Regions from separate parts of the Chelatococcus sp. CO-6 genome, predicted to be linked through region 3. Evidence: predicted binding sites of a transcription regulator. Region 3 holds the regulator's gene; each other region holds the start of a gene.
What was found. Region 3 encodes PhoB, which activates phosphate uptake and scavenging genes when phosphate is short. Its sites were predicted from a motif close to TGTCATNNANCTGTCAT; they were not measured.
Positions count from the first base shown of each region.

Region 1: a site for PhoB is predicted at 2,540-2,556, ahead of phnD (phosphate/phosphite/phosphonate ABC transporter substrate-binding protein). Genes of this name have one in related genera too.
Region 2: a site for PhoB is predicted at 3,947-3,963, ahead of AL346_RS01345 (UDP-2,3-diacylglucosamine diphosphatase). Genes of this name have one in related genera too.

Region 1 covers NZ_CP012398.1:3,930,942-3,937,924, reverse strand. The annotation lists gene phnE (phosphonate ABC transporter, permease protein PhnE) at 1-468, opposite strand, end outside; gene phnC (phosphonate ABC transporter ATP-binding protein) at 465-1,262, opposite strand; gene phnD (phosphate/phosphite/phosphonate ABC transporter substrate-binding protein) at 1,423-2,451, opposite strand; gene AL346_RS18415 (response regulator transcription factor) at 2,573-3,259, shown strand; gene AL346_RS18410 (sensor histidine kinase N-terminal domain-containing protein) at 3,252-5,642, shown strand; gene AL346_RS18405 (GFA family protein) at 5,697-6,107, opposite strand; gene AL346_RS18400 (SRPBCC family protein) at 6,145-6,609, opposite strand; gene AL346_RS18395 (helix-turn-helix transcriptional regulator) at 6,606-6,926, opposite strand.
Region 2 covers NZ_CP012398.1:250,337-257,319, reverse strand. The annotation lists gene AL346_RS01370 (TRAP transporter substrate-binding protein) at 1-465, opposite strand, end outside; gene thiD (bifunctional hydroxymethylpyrimidine kinase/phosphomethylpyrimidine kinase) at 468-1,271, opposite strand; gene thiE (thiamine phosphate synthase) at 1,291-1,965, opposite strand; gene thiM (hydroxyethylthiazole kinase) at 1,962-2,732, opposite strand; TPP riboswitch at 2,763-2,869, opposite strand; gene AL346_RS01350 (DMT family transporter) at 2,910-3,839, opposite strand; gene AL346_RS01345 (UDP-2,3-diacylglucosamine diphosphatase) at 4,013-4,846, shown strand; gene AL346_RS01340 (glycosyltransferase family 1 protein) at 4,846-5,880, shown strand; gene AL346_RS01335 (hypothetical protein) at 5,889-6,890, opposite strand.
Region 3 covers NZ_CP012398.1:1,976,229-1,983,211, reverse strand. The annotation lists gene argF (ornithine carbamoyltransferase) at 1-870, opposite strand, end outside; gene AL346_RS09305 (aspartate aminotransferase family protein) at 870-2,069, opposite strand; gene AL346_RS09300 (GcrA family cell cycle regulator) at 2,441-2,986, shown strand; gene phoB (phosphate regulon transcriptional regulator PhoB) at 3,090-3,791, opposite strand; gene phoU (phosphate signaling complex protein PhoU) at 3,820-4,539, opposite strand; gene pstB (phosphate ABC transporter ATP-binding protein PstB) at 4,569-5,387, opposite strand; gene pstA (phosphate ABC transporter permease PstA) at 5,420-6,983, opposite strand, start outside.

The DNA.
Region 1 (6,983 bases), 2.0 Mb from region 3:
GAACCCCATCGTGGCGACGATGAGCGCGAGCACGCCGGCGAGTGCCCCGAACCCGACCGCCTTGACGAAGAGGATGGCGACGATCACCGGGTGGAACGAGCGGCAGATGGCGATGAAGGCCCGCGCCGGCCCGTAGACCGCCACCGGAGCGAGGTTGCGCGCCGCGGCAAGCCCGAGCGGCAGCGACAGGAGCACCCCCGCAAAGGTCGCCAGAACGGCGATCTGCAGGCTCTCCACCATGCCCGTGTAGATGAGCGCCAGCTTGTCGGGCGCCATGTTCGGCGGGAACATCCGCGACAGGAAGTGGCCGGCATTGCCGAGCCCGGCGATGAAGCGCGCCAGCGTGACGTCGAGCACGCTCGTCGCGTAGATCGTGTAGATGACGAGCCCGGCCCAGGCGAGGCGCGCAGGCCAGTTGGCGGGAAAGGCGGGCGGGCGCAGCCGGCCCGGTGCGGCCGGGGCGCTCATAGCCAGTCCTCCCCGCCGTAGATCTCCTTCAGGTGGCTGTCGCCGAGGCCGTCAGGCGAGCCGTCATAGACCACCTCGCCGCGCGACATGCCGATGATGCGCTGCGCATAGCGGCGGGCGAGCTCGACATTGTGGATGTTGATGACGATGGGAATGGAGCGCTCGCGGGAAATCTGCGCCATCAGTTCCATGATCTCGACGGAGGTCTTGGGATCCAGCGAGGACGTGGGCTCGTCGGCGAGGATCAGGCCGGGCGATTGCATGATGGCGCGGGCGATGCCCACGCGCTGGCGCTGCCCGCCGGAGAGCTGGTCGGCCCGCCGCGTGGCGAAGTCCTCGCCGAGGCCCACGGCATCGATGAGGTCGAAGGCGCGTGCCACGTCGTCGGCCGGGAACCGGCGCAGGAAGGCACGCCAGGCAGGCACGTAGCCGAGCCGCCCCGACAGCACGTTCTCGATGACGCTGAGGCGCTCGACGAGATTGTACTCCTGGAACACCATGCCGATGCGCCGGCGCGCGAGCCGGAGCGCATCACCGCGCAGGCGCGCGAGGTCGCGGCCTTCGAACCAGATCTCGCCCGAGGTCGGATCGACCAGCCGGTTGATGCAGCGGATGAGGGTCGACTTGCCGGTGCCGGAAGGCCCGATGATGGCGGTGACGCCCCGCCCCTCGATGTCGAGCGAGATGTCCTTGAGCACCGGCTGGCCGGCCCGGTATTCCTTGCGCAGATGACGGATGGCGAGAAGGCCGGCCGATCCCTCGGCGGGCGTTGCGGCGGACGCAGCATGTGTCATGGGGCGATCCCTGGAACGATCGTCGTGAAAGGTGAAACGGCGCAGAGCGCCCTGCCCGCGCCGACGGCACGCGTCTGCAGCGCGATTTTCGAAGGCCGGCGGATGCATGGCTGCGATCGGCCGGGCTCTTCGGCCCGGCCGATCGGCTCATTGTCGGCGGTTACTTCTGCTGCTTGCGCTTGGCGAGGGCCTCGGCCTCCCGCTTGGCCTCGGCGTCGTAGGCAGCCTTGTTGTAGGGCGTGCCGGACTTCTCGGCCACGTCGCGCACCACGGCCCAGTCGTCCTTGTAGGTGATGGGCAGGAAGCGGTCGTCGCCGTTGAACTCCTTCTGCATCTCGGGCGTGAAGCGGAAGGAGAAGAAGCACTCGCGCAGCTTGGCCGCGAGTTCGGGCTTCAGGTCGTGCGCGTGGGCGAAGGAGGACGTCGGGAACACCGGGCTGCGGTAGATGACGCGGAAGTCCTCGGACTTGACGGTGCCGCGCACGCCCATGCGCTCGAAGACGTCGGAGGCGACGGCGGCCATGTCGTAGTCGCCCGAGCCGACGCCGAGCACCGACTTGTCGTGCCCGCCCGACATCAGCGGCTTGTAGTCCTGCTCCGGCGTCAGCCCCTCCTCGGGGAACAGCACGCGGGGGGCAAGGTTGCCCGAGTTGGACGAAGGCGACGTATGCGCCACCCGCTTTTCCTTGAGGTCCGACAGCTTCTCGTAAGGGCTCGACGTCTTGACGATGGCGAGCAGCTGATAGCCGCGCACCTGCTCGCCGACGCCCTTGGCGGCGAACGGCACGGCGCCGGCCAGGTTGACGGCGAAGCCGGTCGGCCCCGTCGAGAAGCCGGCGAAATGCAGCCGGCCGGAGCGCATCGCCTCGATCTGGGCGGCGTTGGACTGCGCAGGATAGTAGACGGTGCGCTTGCCGACGCAGGCCTCGAGATGCTCCGTGAACGGCTTGAAGATATTGGCGTAGACGGCAGGATCCTCGACCGGGGTGTAGGCCCAGACCAGGGCCGACGGATCGCGCCACTTGGCGGGATCGGTCGGCGCATCGGCCACGAGGTCCCGGTCGGCGTCGCAATAGAGCGTGTCGAGCTCGCCGCGGTTGGCGCACTCGTCGGCCCGGGCCGGACCGGGAGAGAAGGATGCCGCGGCCACGGCAGTGATGCCCAGCGTCAGGAATAGGTTGCGAATCATGTGCGTTTCCTCGCTTGTCCGCCGGTCGCGCCTTGTGGGCGACGCCGAGTGCTTGTCATTGACGGGCGATAGGCTAGGCTCGGTTCGCTGTCATAAGCCTGTCAACGCACCGTCATGAAAAATGCGGATTCTGCTGATCGAGGATTCTGCCGACCTCGCCGAGGCGATCGTCGCCCGGCTGCAGCGTGAGGGGCATGGCGTCGTCTGGACCGCCGACGGGGACGAGGGCGCCGAATTCGCCGCCCACGAGCCGGTGGACCTCGTGGTGCTCGACATCAACCTGCCGGGGCGGGACGGCTTTTCCATCCTGCGCGAGATGCGCCGCTCCGGCACGACCATGCCCGTCCTCGTCATCACCGCCCGGGCGGAGATCGACGACAAGGTGAGCGTGCTCGACCTCGGCGCCGACGACTACCTCGTCAAGCCCTTCGACCTGCGCGAGCTCGAGGCCCGCATCCGCGTGCTCCTGCGCCGCCGCATGGGCGAGGCGCAATCGCTCATCAGCTATGGCGACTTGTCCATCGACCTCGTCTCGCGCACCGCCATGGTGGGCGGCGCGCTGGTGGAGCTTGGCCGGCGCGAGTTCGGCCTGCTCGAACTGCTGATGGCGCGGGTTGGCCGGCCGGTGAGCAAGGAGCGGCTCGTGGCACACCTGTTCGGCCACGACGACACGGGCTCGCCCAATGCCGTGGAACTGCTGGTCTCGCGCCTGCGCCGCAAACTCGAGGGCTGCGGGACGGAGATCGTGACGCAGCGCGGCGTCGGCTATTTCCTGCGCACCGGCGACGGGGACGCTCCGCTTGCCTGAGGACCGCTCGATCCGCCGCAGCGTCATGGCCGGGGCGGCGGCTGTGCTCGCCGTCATCGGGCTCCTGCTCTTCATGGCCATCCGCGTCTACGCCGTGCGTGCCGCGGATGAAGCGTTCGACCGGGTGCTCGCCGCCGCGGCCCTGTCCATCGCCGATACCGTGGAGATCCAGGAGGGGGACGTCACGGTCGACATTCCCTACGCCGCTTTCGCCATCCTCGGCACCTCGCGGCTCAACCGCATCTTCTATCGCGTGGTGGCGCCGAACGGCGGGCTCGTCACCGGCTCGCCGACGCTCGGGCTCGAGGTGCCGCAGGCCAGCACGCCCGAACCGCGCCTCCACGACAGCGTCTATCGCGGCACGCCCATCCGGATCGCCGCCGTGGCGCGCTACCACGCCGGCACGAGCGGCAGCGGATGGGTCGACGTGCTGGTCGCAGAAACCCGGGAGGCTCGCCAGCAGCTCGCCGGCCAGCTGACGCGCAACGCACTCCTCCCGACGCTTGCCGTGGCACTCGTCGCCTTCTGCCTGATCTGGCTTGCGGTGCGGCGCGCCTTCCTGCCCCTCGGCGTGGTCGAGGCCGACATCCGCGGCCGTGCGGCGTCGGACCTCGCACCGATCCGGGGACCCGTGCCGCGCGAGGTGCGTGCGCTCGTCGCCGCGCTCAACGAATTCATGGACCGCCTCGGCTCGACGCTCGACGGGCTCAAGCGCGTGACCGCGGATGCCGCCCACCAGCTGCGCACACCGCTCGCCAACATCCGCGCCCAGTCGGAGGTAGCGCTCGACGAGGCGCCGGACGGAAGCGTGCGCGAGCGGCTAGCCCGCATCCACGTCAATGCGGTGAACGCCAGCGTGCTGGCGAGCCAGATCCTGAGCGACGCCACGATCCTGCACCGGCTCGAAGCGCAGCCGCGCGCCATCGTCGACCTCGCCGCCACGGTGCAGGAGGCCGTGCGCCGCATCGATCCGCTGCAGGCGCAACGCCTTCGCCTGGCCGGTTGCCATGGCGAACCCGTGCCCGTGCGGGGCGACGCGTTCGTATTGCGCGAGATGGTCCGCAATCTCGTCGAGAATGCCCTCGTCCATGCCCCTGCGGGCCCGGTGGAGGTGTCCCTCACCTGCCAGGCCGGCGAAGCGCGGCTCAAGGTGCTCGACCGGGGCCCCGGCCTCGATGCCGACCTGCTCGAGCGCGTGTTCGAGCGCTTCGTGCGCGGCGACGAGACGACGCCCGGCTCCGGCCTCGGGCTGCCGATCGCGCGCACCGTGGCGCGCGCTTGCGGCGGCGACGTGACGCTCGCCCCGCGCGAGGGCGGCGGCCTGTGCGCCTTGGTGAGACTGCCGCTCGCAGACCAGCGGCCCCGCCCTCCGGGCGGCGGCACCGCAATCGCTCTGGCGCTCCCCATCGTCCTTGTTGCAGCGCTCCTGCCGCTTCAGGCGGCGGCACAGGCCAAGCTCTCCATCCTCGGCACGGCGCCGGCCGAACAGATGGCGCCGCTGATCGCCGCCATCGAGGCGAACGATCCCGGCACGACGGTGGACTACCGCGCCGTTCTGCCCACCGAGGCCGCCCTCGGCGTGATCGCCGTGGCGGCCGGCGCCAGCTCGCCCGATCTCCTGCTCCTGTCGTCGCCGGACCTCGCCGTGCAGCTCGCCAACGAGGGCTACGTCATCTCGCACACGGCCCAGCCGGCGGGAGGCGACCCGCCCATCCACTGGCGCGGCGAGGTGTTCGCCGTCGCGGCCGATCCGTCAGTGATCGTCGTGCGCAAGGATGCCCTGCCCGGCCCCGAGGTGCCGCGCAGCCGCATTGCGCTCGCCCAGTTGCTGGAGCGAGCGGCGACGCGCCTCTCCGGCCGGGTCGGCCTCGTCAATATCGGCATCGACAGCGTCAGCTATGTCGCCGCGGCCCAGGATTCACTGCGCTCGCCGCTCTTCTGGCGGGTGACGCGCGGCTTCGGCGCCGCGCAGGTGCGCATCTTCGACCATGCCGGCGAACTCCTGCAGGCCATGGCGGCCGGCGAGCTCGACCTCGCCTACAACGTGCCGCTGTCGGCCGCCCAGGCCGCTATCGCGCGCGGGGCGGCGATCGAGATCGTCGTGCCCGAGGACTATACCGTCTCCGTGCCCTGGACGGTGTCCATTCCTAACAGTGCCCCGAACCCCTTCGGCGCCCGGCGCGCGCTCGATCTCATCGTGGGCCGCGACGGCGCCCGGGCGCTGGAGGCCGGCGGTATCGGCGCCGGCCCTCCCCTCACGCCCGGCCGCACCGACAGCATCCGGCAGACCGTCGCGCTCGGCCCGGAACTTCTCGTCTTTCTCGATCCTCTGAAGCGCACCCGCTTTCTCGACACCTGGATCCAGCTCATCGTCGGCCCCTAGGCCGGGGGACGCCTTGCTGAACGGCCAGCCGCCCGGCCCGCGCCCATCATCACGTCAGGGAGCCATGCGCTCGAACCTCTGCAACGAGGGATCGATCGTGTCCCAGGCAAGGCCGCGGATGCTGTAGGTGACCACCTGCGGGGTGAACTGGCCCGGGTCGTCCAGGCTCGCCGCGTGGACCGCGATGAGGTCCGGCATGGCCGGGAAGGTGAGATAGACCGGCGTTCCACAGGTCGGGCAGAAGGCGTGGATCTTTTCGTTCCCGCTGTCGCCCTTGACGCTCCAGCTTTTCGCCTCGCCCGTGACGGTCACCTCGGCTCGCCGGGGGAAGGTCAGGTAGGAGCCGTGGCCAGTGCCGCTCCGTTTCTGGCAGTCCCGGCACTGGCAATGGTTCTCGAAGATCGGCCGGCTGGCCGTCTCATAGCGGATCGCCCCGCAGGCGCATCCGCCGGTGTAGCGCTTCATCACGGCTCTCCCTGAAAAGTCTGCAGATCACCCGTGATCAGGCCGCCTTCGGCTTGGCGAAGACGTCGAGCCCGCGCCCGGTTTCGAGGAAGGATTTCAGGCTGGAGAGGACGACCGGCCAACCGCGCCTGATGCCCTTGTCCATGCCGCTGCCCGGCTCGAGCTCGTCATGGGTGACCGTCAGCCGGACCATGTTCTCGTATGTCTCGATCTCGAAGGTGACCCGGCTGTGGCTTGCCGGATCGGCCGCCTGCGAGGCATTCGCCCAGGTGATGACGAGGCGGGACGGCGGCGAGACCTCCATGACCTTGCCGACGAGCTCGACGGTCCGCTCGTCATTGGCGCGGATATGCTTCCATGTCGATCCGGCCTTCCAGTCGGAAACGTTCTCGTGGCCCCAGTAGCGCCGTGCGACCTCCGGTTTCGTGATGGCCTCGAACACCTTTTCCGGTGTCGAGAGAATATAGGTCACGTAGACGAAGCTGGTTGTCTCGGTGGTCATTGCTCATCTCCTTCGAGCTCTTTCTTCAGGTCGTGCAGCAGGCTGAGCCGCTGGCGTTCGAATTTCCGGACCCACCGCTCGTAGACCTCGTGGAGCGGCACGGGATTGATGAAATGCAGCTTTTCCCGGCCGCGCCTGACCGTGCTCACCAGATTGGCCGCCTCCAATATGTCGAGGTGCTGCGTGGCGGATTGCCGGGCCATGTCCAGCTTTTCGCAGAGCTGCCCGAGCGTTTGCCCGTTCCTTTCGCAAAGAAGGTCCAGCAGCCTCCTGCGTGTCGGGTCCCCGAGCGCCTTGAAAACCTTGTCCGCGTCCATCCGCTTCACCCGTCCGTGAGAATGAAATATGCAGGTAAATGACTGCATGTCAAGCAG
Region 2 (6,983 bases), 1.7 Mb from region 3:
GGCGCGCACGCCGGAAGGCGCATAGAGCTCGTCCCACAGCGCCTGGCCGCCGCCGATCTCGATCCAGGCCAGATGCTCGATCGGCCCGAGGCCGAAGGGCACGCTGGTGAAGAAGACGGCAGCCGGCATCTTGCCCTGCCAGTAGAAGGCGGCCGTGTGGGCCATCTCCACCACGCCGCCCGCCACCGCGTCGAAGACCTCGAAGGCGGGCACGATCTCGCCGGCGGCGAAGACATCGATCACGAGGCGCCCGCCGCTGGCGGCGCCGATGCGGTCGGCGAGGCGCTGGGCCGAGATGCCGGGGCCGGGCAGGTTGCGCGGCCAGGAGGTGGCCATGCGCCAGCGCCGGCGTGTCTCGGCCCGCACGACGGCTGGGGCCGACAGGATGCCGACGGCCATAAGGCCGCTGCCGGCGAGGAGCCGGCGGCGGTTGGTCCGCATGGCGTTGCCCTTGTCCTTGCTCATGTTCAGTCGCCCCACCACTGGTGGAAGTGGTGGACGGGGCCGTGGCCGGCGCCGATGGCGAGCCGCTCGCTCGCCGCGATCGCCGCGCTGACATAGGCCTTGCCGCCGGCCACCGCTTCTTCGAGCGTCGCGCCGCGGGCGAGCTGGGCGGCGATGGCGGAGGAGAGGGTGCAGCCGGTGCCGTGCGTGTTCTTGGTCGCCACGCGCGGTGCCGAGAAGCGGTGCACACCATCGGGCGTGACGAGAAGGTCGGTGCTGTCGGCGCCGTAGCCGTGGCCGCCCTTGACGAGTACGGCCTTCGGGCCGAGCGCCAGGATGCGCTCGCCCACGGCCCGCATCGCCGCCTCGTCGTGCGGCACCGGCATGTCGACGAGCGCGGCTGCCTCGGGCAGGTTGGGCGTGACGAGGAGGGCACGGGGCAGCAGCAGGCTGCGCAGGTTGTCGACGGCGGCCGGCGCCAGCAGCCGGTCACCGCTCGTCGCCACCATGACGGGATCGACGACGATGCGCGTCGCGCCGTGGCGGTCGAGCCCCTCGGCGACGGCGGCGATGACGTCGGGCTGCGACAGCATGCCGATCTTCACCGCGCGCACGAAAAGGTCGGAGAAAACCGAATCGATCTGCTGCGCCACGAAGGCGGCGGGCACGTCGTGGATCGCCTGCACGCCGAGCGTGTTCTGCGCCGTCAGCGCCGTGATCACGCTGGCGCCATAGACCCCGAGCGCCGAGAAGGTCTTGAGATCGGCCTGAATGCCGGCGCCGCCGCTCGAATCGGAGCCGGCGATGGTCACAGCGATCGCTGCCATGGTTCCGTGTTTCCTTCCCTCAGCGTCCGGCGTCGGTCGCGCCGCGAGCCGCAAGCGCCCCGTCGACGATGCTGCGCAGGTTGCGCGCCGCCGCCTCCACGTCCTCCGCCATGAAGACGGCCGAGATCACGGCGATGCCGTCGGCGCCCGCGCCGATGACGGCGGCGGCGTTGGTCGCATCGATGCCGGCGATCGCGCCGACGGGCAGGCCGGGCCGTGCTCCGCGGGCGCTGTCGACGAGCCGCGCGAGACCGGCGAGGCCGACCGGCGGATCGGGATTGTCCTTGCTCCTGGTGGCGAAGACCCCGCCGATGCAGCCGTAGTCGACCGGCAGGGTGGCGAGCTCCGCGACATGTGCCGGCGCCTTCAGCGTGACGCCGACGATGGCCTGCGGACCGAGCAGGCGGCGGGCGTCCTCGGCCTGCATGTCGTCCTGGCCGACATGGACGCCGTCCGCGCCGGCGGCGAGCGCGACGTCGACCCGGTCGTTGACGAGGAGCGGCACGCCGGTGCCCGCGAGGGCCGCCCCGATCGCGCGGGTGCGGGCGACGAGGTCGCGCGTGCCGGCGTGCTTGTCGCGGTACTGGACGAGGGTTGCGCCGCCCGCGGCCGCCGCACGGGCGAGGTCGGCCAGGTCCCGGCCGCGCGTGCGCTCCGGATCGAGGATGGCATAGAGCCTGAGGTCGACCTTCATTGCTCGCACCTCAGCCGGGCGGCGATGGCTGCGTCGTCCAGCGTGTCGAGCGCGTCGAGCAGCAGGGGCGGGAAGGTGCCGGGCCCGCCGGCCTTCTCGCCGGCGACCTCGCCGGCGATGCCCATGATGGCGAGTCCCGAGGCCGTGGCGAGAAGCGCATCGTCGCTCACGGCGAGGCAGGCGGCGACCACGGCGGTGGCCGCGCAGCCCATGGCCGTGACCCGGGCCATGAGCCGATGTCCGTTGGCGATGGTGATCGAGCGCCGGCCGTCGGTCACGATGTCCGTCGGCCCGGTCAGGGCGACGATGCAGCCGCGCTCGCGGGCAAGATCCATGGCGCCCTTGCGGTCCGCGGGCCGGCGCGCCAGGGCCTCGAACTCGGAGGCGTTCGCGCGCAGCACCTTCGGCTTGCGGGCGAGAAGCTGCTGGGCGATGGCGAGGCGACGGGGCGAGGCGTCGACGAAGACCGGGTCGAGCAGCCAGGGCAGGGCCGCGTCCTCGGCCGCCGCGATGGCGAGCGGGATGGCGGCGCGGCGCTCCGTATCGAGGGTGCCGAGGTTGACGAGCAGCGCATCGGCGCGGCGCGTGAAGTCGGCGACCTCGTCGGCGACGACGGTCATCGACGGGACGGCACCGGCTGCGAGCAGCATGTTGGCGGTGAAGTTCTTTGCCACCGCGTTGGTGATGGCGTGGACGCGGGGCTGCCGCTCGCGCAGCCGCACGAGGATCTCGTGGGCGACGTGGGCGGAGAAATCGCCGGATCGCATGGTCCTGTCCGTCCGCCCGGGCGGGGGCCCGTCGTTTCGCATCTCGCATTCCTCCGCCGGCACGACCCGGTTCAGGTTCGGTGGGTTGACGCGTTGCGCCTCTCAGCCCGGCCTTATGGGCACCCCAAGGAGATCAGTGTGGCTTTAAGGCGGCTCACCGCGCAATGCAAGCGCGGCTCAGGTGGCGCGCGGCGGGGCCGCGGCGTTGGCGCGGCGGCGCTCGAGGCCGAGGCGATGCTCGCGCCAGATGACGAAGAGGCCGGAGCCCATGACGATGGACGAGCCGGCGATGACGGCCGGCACCGGCAGTTCGCCGAAGACGAACCAGCCGATGAGGATGGCCCAGATCATCGTCGTGTATTCGAACGGGGCGACCAGCGAGGCGTCGGCATAGCGGTAGCTCTGCGTCAGCAGGATCTGCCCGAGGCCGCCGAGGATGCCGATGCCGACGAGGATGCAGAACTCGGTGAAGGTCGGGGCATTCCAGCCGAGCACGATGGTGGACAGGCCGAGCAGCGTCGTCAGCATGGAGAAGTAGAAGACGACCGCGCCGGTCTTCTCCGTGCTGATGAGCCGGCGCACCTCCACCGTCGCCCCCGCCGCGCAGCAGGCCCCGACCAGCGCGAAGACGGCACCGATGGCCGCGCCATCGCCGAAGCCGTTGACGAGCACGCTCGACTGGAAATGTGGGGCGAGCATGATGAGGACGCCGACGAAGCCGACGGCGACCGCCGTCCAGCGGTAGACCCGCACCGTTTCCTTCAGCACGAGTGCCGCGAGGATGACGACGATGAGCGGGGCCGTGTAGCCGATCGAGATGGCATCGGGCAGGGGCAGGAACGACAGGGCGAAGAAGCCGCAGAACATGCCCGTGGAGCCGATGACGCCGCGGCGGGCATGGCCGAGGATGTTCTTCGTGCGCACCGCGTCGATCAGCTCGCCGCGCCAGCCGAGCCACAGGAGGAGCGGCACCAGCGCGAAGGCGGAGCGGAAGAAGACGAGCTCCCCGGTCGGAAACTCTGTGCTGACGATCTTGATGCCAGCGGACATCAGGGTGAACGAAAGCGCCGAGAGGACCTTGAGGCCGATACCTAGGAGGGGATTCACGACTGTCTGCCGCCTTGGATGCAGGTGTAACCAAACCACGAAACAGGGGCTTGCCCAAGGCCGTCCGGGGCAAGCCTGTCATGCGCAGGGGGCACGGGAACAGGGCGCGTCATCAAAGTGAGATGTGAATCGGCTCTTTAGGGCCAACGCGATCAGACGGACGGATCTGCCCCGTGTCCCAAGAAAGCGACGCTGTCCGCGTCCGGACCTTGTTCATCTCGGACGTCCACCTCGGCACCAAGGGCTGCCAGGCGGAGCTGCTGATCGATTTCCTGCGCCACTATGATGCCGACACGGTCTTCCTCGTCGGCGACATCATCGACGGCTGGCGGCTGAAGTCGGGCTGGTACTGGCCGCAGGCCCACAACGACGTGGTGCAGAAGCTGCTACGCAAGGTGCGCAAGGGCGCGCGCCTCATCTATGTGCCCGGCAACCACGACGAGTTCCTGCGCGACTATGTGGGCAGCAATTTCGGCGGCATCGACATCGTCGAGCACGCCATCCACGAGACCGCGGACGGCAAGCGCTATCTCGTCATCCACGGCGATCACTTCGACCTCGTGGTACGCCACGCCAAGTGGCTCGCGCTTCTCGGCGACTGGGCCTACGGGGCGGCGCTGACGATCAACACCTATCTCAACGTCGTCAGGCGGCGGCTCGGCCTGACCTACTGGTCGCTATCGGCCTGGGCCAAGCTCAAGGTCAAGAACGCCGTGAACTACATCGGCCGCTTCGAGGAACTGCTCGCTTCCGAAGCGCGGCGGCACGAGGTGGACGGGGTCATCTGCGGCCACATCCACCACGCCGCGATGCACGACGATTTCGGCGTGCGCTACGTGAACACCGGCGATTGGGTGGAATCCTGCACCGCGCTCGTCGAGCATTACGACGGAAGCCTCGAGATCCTCAACTGGTCCGGACGGATGCCGCAGCGCGCCGCCATGGCGGGCGAACCGGTTACCGAGCAGCCCCCGCGCACCGCGAAGGCGGCGAGGGTGGCGGCATGATGCGCGTCGTCATCGCCAGCGACGCCTGGCGCCCGCAGGTCAACGGCGTGGTGCGCTCCCTGGAGAACGTGGCGGCCCATGCCTGCTCGCTCGGGGCGGACGTGCATTTCGTCACGCCCGACGCCTTCACGACCGTGCCCCTGCCGTCCTACGGCGAAATCCGCCTCGCGCTCGCCGGCACCCGCCGGCTGCGCCGCATGCTCGCCGAGCTGAAACCGGACTTCGTCCATATCGCGACGGAGGGGCCGATCGGGCTCGCCATGCGGCGCGTCTGCCTCGCCGAGGGGCGCGGCTTCACGACGAGCTACCATACGCGTTTTCCGGAGTATCTGGCGGCGCGCCTGCCGGTCCCCGAGCGCTGGAGCTATGCCGCCCTGCGCCGCTTCCACAATGCCGGCGCGGGCGTCATGGTGAGCACGCCGACGCTCGAGCGGGAGCTCGGCGCGCGCGGCTTCGCCAATATCATGCGCTGGTCGCGCGGTGTCGATGCCGACCTCTTCCGCCCGCGCGCGGACATGCGCGGCGCGCTCGGCGTGCCCGGGCCCGTCTTCCTCTATGTCGGCCGCGTCGCGGTGGAGAAGAACATCGAGGCCTTCCTCAAGCTCGACCTGCCGGGCACGAAGGTGGTGGTGGGCGACGGGCCGGCGCGCGCGCGCCTACAGCAGAGCTTCCCGCAGGCGCGCTTCCTCGGCACGCTGACGGGCGAGAAGCTGGCGGAGGTCTATGCGGCGAGCGACGTCTTCGTCTTCCCGAGCCTGACGGATACCTTCGGCATCGTGCTTCTGGAGGCGCTCGCGAGCGGGCTGCCCGTCGCGGCCTTCCCCGTCACCGGCCCGCTCGATGTCGTGGGCGGCACCGGCTGCGGCGTCCTCGACATGGACCTGCGCAACGCGGCGCTCGCGGCGCTCGACATCGACCGCGGGCTCTGCCGCGATCTGGCGCTCACCTACAGCTGGCAGGCGAGCGCGGGCCAGTTCTTCGACAACATCGTGCGGGCGAACGCCTCGGCGGGCGGCGTGCTGCTCGCTGCCTGATTACACGCTCAGGTGAAGCGACGCAGCTTCTCCTGCCAGCTCAGGGCGTCGAAGGCGGCGAGCACCGACGGCTCGAAGCGCGGCTCGTCGCTCTTCTGGGCGGCGTCCTGCCGCTGCGGAACAGGCCGTGGCGCCTCGTCCCGGGCAAGCGCCGCGCTGCCGCGGCGCGTGTTGCCGGGATCGACGAAGACGACATTGCCGGCATAGCGCCGCACCCGTGCGGGCTGCACCTCTCCGAGGCCCGGCGCGGCCCGCGCGACGGGCGGCTCGTCCGACGGCGACGCCTCCTGCGCCGGTTGAGCCGGATGGCTCGCTGCATCGTTCGGGCGTGTGTCCGAGGTCCTCTCCGGCGTGGCGGCGGGGGCGGGCGCGTCGGTGCGCCGGCGACGCAGGCCGTTGTCGCTTCCACCGGGAAGGCTCACGACGACGTCGGGCTTGTCGCGTCCGGCGCGGGGCGCTTCCTCGCGCGGGGCGAGGCCGCGCAGGCGATGCTCGACACTGGCGAGGAGCGCGAGCGCCTGGCCGAGGCGGCGCACGGTGATGTCCTGCATCAGGCCGAGGGTGTGCAGGTCGCCGGCATGCTTCTCCAGCGCGGTGCACAGCGCCTCCTCGGCGCCACGCTCGCGCAGCGCCCAGGCGAGGTCCTGGATCTGCTCGGTGGCGTTCGCCATGCCGTCGGCGGCGGCGCGGGCCGTGCGCAGCACGGGATCGGTGCTCTCGTCCGCCTCAGGCAGGGGATCGTCCCGCCGGGTGGCCGCGATCGCGGCCTGCCCGGCCGCGACGAGCGCGGCGACATCCGCGATCTCGGATTCGAGATAGACGAGCCGGGGCGAGCGCCCGGGGATGGCGCCCTGCATCTTCTCGATCGCCCGCAGCACGGACAGCGTGTCGCTGTTGCGGTTGCGGCGCGCGAACTCGTTGAGGAACCAGCGCCCGCGCTCGCTCTCCATCACCGCGGCCTCGATGGCCTCGTAGCTCGCATCGTCGAGCGGCTTGTCGCTTTCGGTCATGCGGCCCGTCCGTACTCGTTTCACTCACGCAGCGCCGCCGCTCAGCGCAGCGACGACGGGCGACAGGCTAGTGCAAGCATCTGAACGATCCCT
Region 3 (6,983 bases):
CGCCTCGTCGAAGACGACCGAAGCCGGCCCGTCCATCACCTCGTCCGTCACCTCCTCGCCCCGGTGCGCCGGCAGGCAGTGCATGAAGATGGCGCCCTTGGCAGCGGCGCCCATCAGCTTGCCGTTGACCTGGTAGGGCTTGAGCAGGTTGTGGCGGCGGCCCTCGTCCTCGTCGCCCATGGACACCCAGCAGTCGGTCACGACGGCATCGGCGCCGTCCACCGCCGCGAAGGGATCGCTCGTGACATTGACGCGCGCGCCCTCCCGCCGGGCGAAGGCGATGACTTCCTCGGGCGGGGCGAGCTCCGGCGGGCTCGCGATGTTGAGCGTGAAATCGAGCCGCGCCGCGGCGTGCACCCAGGAGGCGAGCACGTTGTTGGCATCGCCCGACCAAGCGACGGTGCGGCCCTTGATCGGGCCGCGATGCTCTTCGAAGGTCAGCACGTCGGCCATGATCTGGCAGGGATGCGAACGCTTCGTCAGCCCGTTGATCACCGGCACGTCGGCATGGCGGGCGAGCTCCAGCATCGCCTCGTGGTCGAGGATGCGGATCATGATGGCGTCGACATAGCGCGAGAGGACGCGCGCCGTATCGGCGATGGTCTCGCCGCGGCCGAGCTGCATCTCCTTGCCCGTCAGCATCAGCGGCTCGCCGCCGAGCTCGCGCATGGCAAGGTCGAAGGACACGCGCGTGCGCGTCGACGGCTTGTCGAAGATCATCGCCAGCACCTTGCCGGCGAGCGGCTTCTCCTTCGGCGGCTGGCCCTTGCGGCGCCCGGCCTTCAACGCCGCGCTGGCGTCGAGCACCTGGCGCAGATCGCCTTGCGTGAAATCGGTGAGGTCGAGGAAGTGACGCACGGAGCCGCTCATCACGCTGCTCCCTTCTCGGCCGAGCGGGCGGCCTCGACGGCGGCGGCGGTCGCCTCTAGGCGCTCCAGCGCCTCCCTCACCTCGGCCTCGCCGATGGTGAGCGGCGGCAGCAGCCGCACCACGTTGTCGCCGGCGCCGATGACGATGAGCCTGTTGGCCCGCGCCGCATCGACGAATTCCGTGTTCGGCACGGCGAGCTTGAGGCCGAGCATCAGCCCCTCGCCGCGCACCTCGGCGATGACACCGGGATGCCTGTCCTTGAGCGCAGCAAGGCGCTGCTTCAGGAGCAGGCCGGTCTGCGCCACCTGATCGAGGAAGCCGGGCGCCAGCACCACGTCGAGCACCGCATTGCCGACCGCCATGGCGAGCGGGTTGCCGCCGAAGGTGGTGCCGTGCACACCATAGGTCATGCCGCTCGCCGCCTCGGCGGTGGCGAGGCAGGCGCCCATGGGGAAGCCGCCGCCGATGCCCTTGGCCACCGCCATGATGTCCGGCGTGATGCCGGCCCATTCGTGCGCGAAGAGCTTGCCCGTGCGGCCGACGCCGCTCTGCACCTCGTCGAGGATGAGGAGGAGGCCCCGCTCGTCGCAGAATTTGCGCAGGCGACGCAACGCCTCGGGCGCAACGGCGCGGATGCCGCCCTCGCCCTGGATCGGCTCGATGAGGATGGCGCCGGTCTGCGGGCCGACGACGGCCTCGAGCGCCTCCCAGTCGCCGAAGGCGACCTGGTCGAAGCCCTCGACCTTGGGGCCGAAGCCCTCGAGATATTTCTTCTGGCCGCCGGCGGCGATGGTCGCCAGCGTGCGGCCGTGGAAGGCGCCCTCGAAGGTGACGATGTGGAAGCGCTCGGGCTGGCCCTTGGACGAATGGTAGCGCCGGGCCATCTTGATGGCGCATTCCAGCGCCTCGGCGCCGGAATTGGTGAAGAAGACATTGTCGGCGAAGGTGGCATCGACCAGCCGCTGGGCGAGCCGCTCGCCCTCGGGGATGCGCACGAGGTTCGACGTGTGCCAGAGCTTGCCGGCCTGCGCGGTCAGCGCCTCGACGAGATGCGGATGGCAATGGCCGAGGGCGTTGACTGCGATGCCGGCGCCGAAATCGAGGTATCGCTCGCCGCTTCGCGTCACGAGCCACGCGCCCTCGCCCTTCTCGAATTCGATGTCGGCCCGCGCATAGGTCTGCAGAAGCGGCGAAGTCACGTCTCTCGTCTCCGCGATGAGGCGCCGGCCTGCCGCCGGACGCCTCGGATTTTCCCGAAAATCAAAGTGCCGCCCGGGCAGGGGCGGCACCGTCCACAATTTTAGATGGGTCACGGAGCCTGTCAATTCAATCGCATTGATACGATCGATCAGCCGGCGCCCGATTGCTGTCATGATCTTGGGGAAAACGCAGATCGGCCGGCGCGAAGCCTTGCTCGCGCCTTCCCTCATATTGTAGTTTCCGAGCCACAGACCACGACATATCGTGTGGCCAATTCCCTATCGGCGCTACCTGCAGCAGGATGCGACGAGGCGAGAGCCTCTTTCGCGCTTCCCTTGCGCGCGCCGAGACGAGCCGGGCGGAGAGAGCGATGAGCGATCAGAGCAATACCTGGAGCGACGAGCGGGTGGAGCTGCTGCGCAAGCTCTGGACCGAGGGCCTCAGCGCCAGCCAGATCGCTGCCGAGCTCGGCGGCGTGACGCGCAATGCCGTCATCGGCAAGGTGCATCGGCTCGGCCTCTCCGGCCGCGCCAAGTCGGCGGCCCCGGCGGCATCCCGGCCACGCAAGGCGGCGCCCACACGCAGCCCGAGCCATCCCATGGCGCAGCCGTCGGGCCAGACCGTCGTGCGCGGCAACACGGCCCTCGCCGCAGCGCCGGAGCTCGAGACCGAGGCGGTGCCGCAGCAGCAGTTCCAGCCGCAGGAAGAGGTGGTCGTGCCGCTGAGCGAGCGCGTCACCATCATGGAGCTGCGGGAAGCCATGTGCCGCTGGCCGATGGGCGACCCGACGACGCCGGACTTCCGCTTCTGCGGCGCCCGCTCCCTGCTCGGCATGCCCTATTGCGCGCACCATGCGCGCATCGCCTACCAGCCGGCGGCGGACCGCCGGCGCGAGAAGAAGGTGATGCGCTCCTGAGCCTCGCAGCGGGCTTTAAGATAAACGAAAGGCCGGGGCGGCGACGCTCCGGCCTTTTTCTTTGATGGCGAGGAAGCGGACGGGCGGCCGGCACCGCCGCCCCTCACTCCGCGTGCGAAAAGGTCTCGTCGAAGGAATAGCCGGCGCCACGCACCGTGCGGATGGGATCGGGCTTGCGGGCGCGGTTGATGGCCTTGCGCAGGCGGCCGACATGCACGTCCACCGTGCGCTCGTCGATGTAGACGTCGTGGCCCCAGACGCCATCGAGCAGCTGCTCACGCGTGAACACGCGGCCGGGGCTCTGCATCAGGAACTCGAGCAGCTTGAACTCGGTGGGGCCGAGGTGCAGCTCGCGGCCGGAACGGCGCACGCGCCGGGTCTCGCGGTCGAGCTCGATGTCGCCGGCCGTGAGGAGGGTGGCCACATGGCCCGGCTTGGCGCGGCGCAGCAGCGCGCGCACGCGCGCCAGCAGCTCCGGCACCGAGAAGGGCTTGACGACATAGTCGTCCGCGCCGGTGGCGAGGCCGCGCACGCGCTCGCCCTCCTCGCCGCGGGCGGTGAGCATGATGACGGGCAGCCGCTCGGTCTCGCGCCGGGCGCGCATGCGCCGGCACAGCTCGATGCCGGATAGGCCCGGCAGCATCCAGTCGAGCAACACGAGGTCCGGGACCTGCTCGCGCAGGCGCACCTCGGCCTCGTCGCCGCGGGCGACGGCGTCGACGGTGTAGCCTTCGGCCTCGAGGTTGTAACGCAGGAGGAGTGTGAGCGGCTCTTCGTCTTCGACGATGAGGATACGAGGTCCCATCGGTCCTTCCGTTACGCGTGATCGACGCTTACTGCTGGCCGGCGACCGGCACCGTGGTGAAGCTCGACTCGTCGCTCTTCGGCCGCTCGGCGGCGAGCGGCTTGCCGGTGACGAGATAGTGGATGGTCTCGGCGACATTGGTGGTGTGGTCGCCGATGCGCTCGATGTTCTTGGCGAGGAACAGGAGATGCGTGCAGAAGCTGATGTTGCGCGGATCTTCCATCATGTAGGTCAGGAGCTCGCGGAAGATCGAGGTGTAGAGCGCGTCGATGCGGTCGTCGCGCTGCCACACGTCGAGCGCGCGGGCCGTGTCCTTCTGCGCATAGGCGTCGAGCACGTCCTTGAGCTGGGCCTGCACGAGGTCGCTCATGTGCTGCACGCCGCCGACGATCTTCTGCGGCTGCATCTCGTTGCTGATGGCGACGACGCGCTTGGCGGTGTTCTTGGCGAGGTCGCCGACGCGCTCGATGTCCCCTGCCACGCGGATGGCGGAGACGATCTCGCGCAGGTCCACCGCCATCGGCTGGCGCTTGGCGATGGTGAGCACGGCGCGCTCCTCGACGTCGTGCTGCAGGGCGTCGAGCCGCTCGTCGACGGCGATCACCGCCTGGGCGAGGGCCGCATCGCGCCGCACCAGGGCCATCGTCGCGTCGCCCAGCATCTTCTCGGCGATGCCGCCCATCTCGGCGATCTTGCTGCGCAGGGTGTCGAGCTCGACGTCGTACGAGCTGACGATATGATCGGTCATCGTCGGCAATCCTTGTTCCTGCGGCGGCCTCAGCCGAAGCGCCCGGTGATGTAGTCCTGCGTCCGCTTGTCCTGCGGGGCCGTGAAGATCTGTTCCGTCGATCCTTCCTCCACGAGCTTGCCCAGGTGGAAGAAGGCCGTGCGCTGCGAGACGCGCGCCGCCTGCTGCATCGAGTGCGTCACGATGACGATGGTGTAGTTCTCGCGCAGCTCGTCGATCAGCTCCTCGATCTTCGCGGTGGCGATGGGATCGAGCGCCGAACACGGCTCGTCCATGAGGATGACCTCGGGATTGACGGCGATGGCGCGGGCGATGCACAGGCGCTGCTGTTGCCCGCCGGAGAGGCCGGTGCCCGGCGAGGTGAGGCGGTCCTTCACCTCCTCGTAGAGGCCGGCGCGCTTGAGGCTCATGGTGACGACCTCGTCGAGGTCGGCCTTGGAACTGGTGAGCCCGTGGATGCGCGGCCCGTAGGCGACGTTCTCGTAGATCGACTTGGGGAAGGGGTTCGGCTTCTGGAACACCATGCCGACCTTCGCCCGCAGCTGCACCGGGTCGAGGCCCCGGTCGTAGATGTCGCTGCCGTCGATCTCGATGCGGCCGCTGACGCGGCAGATCGGGATCGTGTCGTTCATCCGGTTGATGCAGCGCAGGAAGGTGGACTTGCCGCAGCCGGACGGGCCGATGAAGGCCGTCACCGCCTTCTCGGGAATGTCGATCGAGACATCGTGCAGGGCGTGCTTGTCGCCGTAGTAGACGTTGACGTCCCGGGCGACGACCTTCGTCACCGCCTCGTCCGCGGCTTCGGCCGCCGTGGCCTTGGCCAGCTCGATGTTCGGCATCGTCGTCATCATAGAGAACTCCCTTCGGCTCGGGACGCGGCTCACCAGCGGCGCTCGAAGCGGCGGCGCAGCAGGATGGCGAGCCCGTTCATGATAAAGAGAAAAGCGAGCAGAACCAGGATGGCGGCGGCCGTCTTGGCCTGGAACAGCGGCTCCGGCAGGTCCGACCACAGGTAGATCTGCACCGGCAGCGCCGTCGCCGCGTCGGTGATCGAGCCCGGCACGTCGACGATGAAGGCGACCATGCCGATGAGGAGCAGGGGCGCGGTTTCGCCGAGCGCATGCGCCATGCCGATGATCGTCCCCGTCATGATGCCGGGCATGGCGAGCGGCAGCACGTGGTGGAACACCGCCTGCTGGTGCGAGGCGCCGATGCCGAGCGCTGCCTCGCGGATCGACGGCGGCACCGACTTCAGGGCGGCGCGGCTCGCGATGATGATCGTCGGCAGCACCAGGAGGGCGAGCACGAGACCGCCGACGAGCGGCGCCGAGCGCGGCAGGCCGAAGAAGTTGAGGAACATCGCGAGGCCGAGCAGGCCGAAGACGATCGAGGGCACGGCCGCGAGATTGTTGATGTTGACCTCGATGAGATCCGTCAGCCGGTTCTTCGGTGCGAATTCCTCGAGATAGACAGCGGCGCCGACGCCGATCGGCAGGCACAGGACCAGTGTCACCAGCATGGTCAGCGCCGAGCCGATGAGGGCCCCGAGGATGCCCGCCTGCTCCGGCTCGCGGCTGTCGCCGGAGGTGAAGAAGCGGCTGGCGAAATGCGACGCGACCATGCCGCGCTGCTTCAGGTCCTCGAGCCAGGCGACCACCTGGTCGTCGAGGCGGCGGTTGGCCTCGGGCTGGGTCAGGGTGAGGATGTCCCACCGGCCGGCGGCCACGGCGTCGGTGTTGGCCAGCGGCACGAGCACCGTGCCGCGTGCCTCGGAGGCACTGATCTCGGTCAGCTTGACGATGCCGCCGTTGATGAAGACGAGCTTCGAGGGCAGGTCTGCCGTCAGCCGCTCGGGCGCATCCGCCGCGGCAGCGCGCGCTTCGGCGGCAGCAGCTTCACCCTCGAGGTCGGCGATGCGCCTCTGAAGGGCCTCGCGCTGGTCACCGGTGACATCGGCCGCCGCGGCGGTCAGCCGCGCGGCCTCGCGGCGGTCGGCGGCCGCCTCCTCGCGCAGGCTCTCCTTGACCTCGGCGAGGGCGCGGGCGAAGTCGGGGGCCGAGCTCGTCAGCACCACGTCCTCGCCGTCGAGCGTCACCTGCGCCTGCCCCTGGCCGGCGCTCTCGCGCCGCCCGGTCATCAGGCCCTTGAGATAGAGGTCGGCCGCGTCATCGAACAGCGCCTCGATCGTCACCGGCTGGCCGATGACGGCGGGATCGGCCAGCACCCGATCGCGCAGCGTTATGGCCGCACCGGAGGACAGGAGGTCGTTGTTGAGCTTGCGGCGCAGGGCACGCGTCGTGACCTGCGGGAAGAGCTCCTGCAGGCCCGCGCGCAGCACCGCGTCGTAGTCGCCGCTGCGCAGCGCCTGCGGATCGGTCGTGCCGTCGCTGGAGACCTGCTCCAGCGTCGGCGTCACGGTCATCGTCAGGCGATATTCGGTGAAG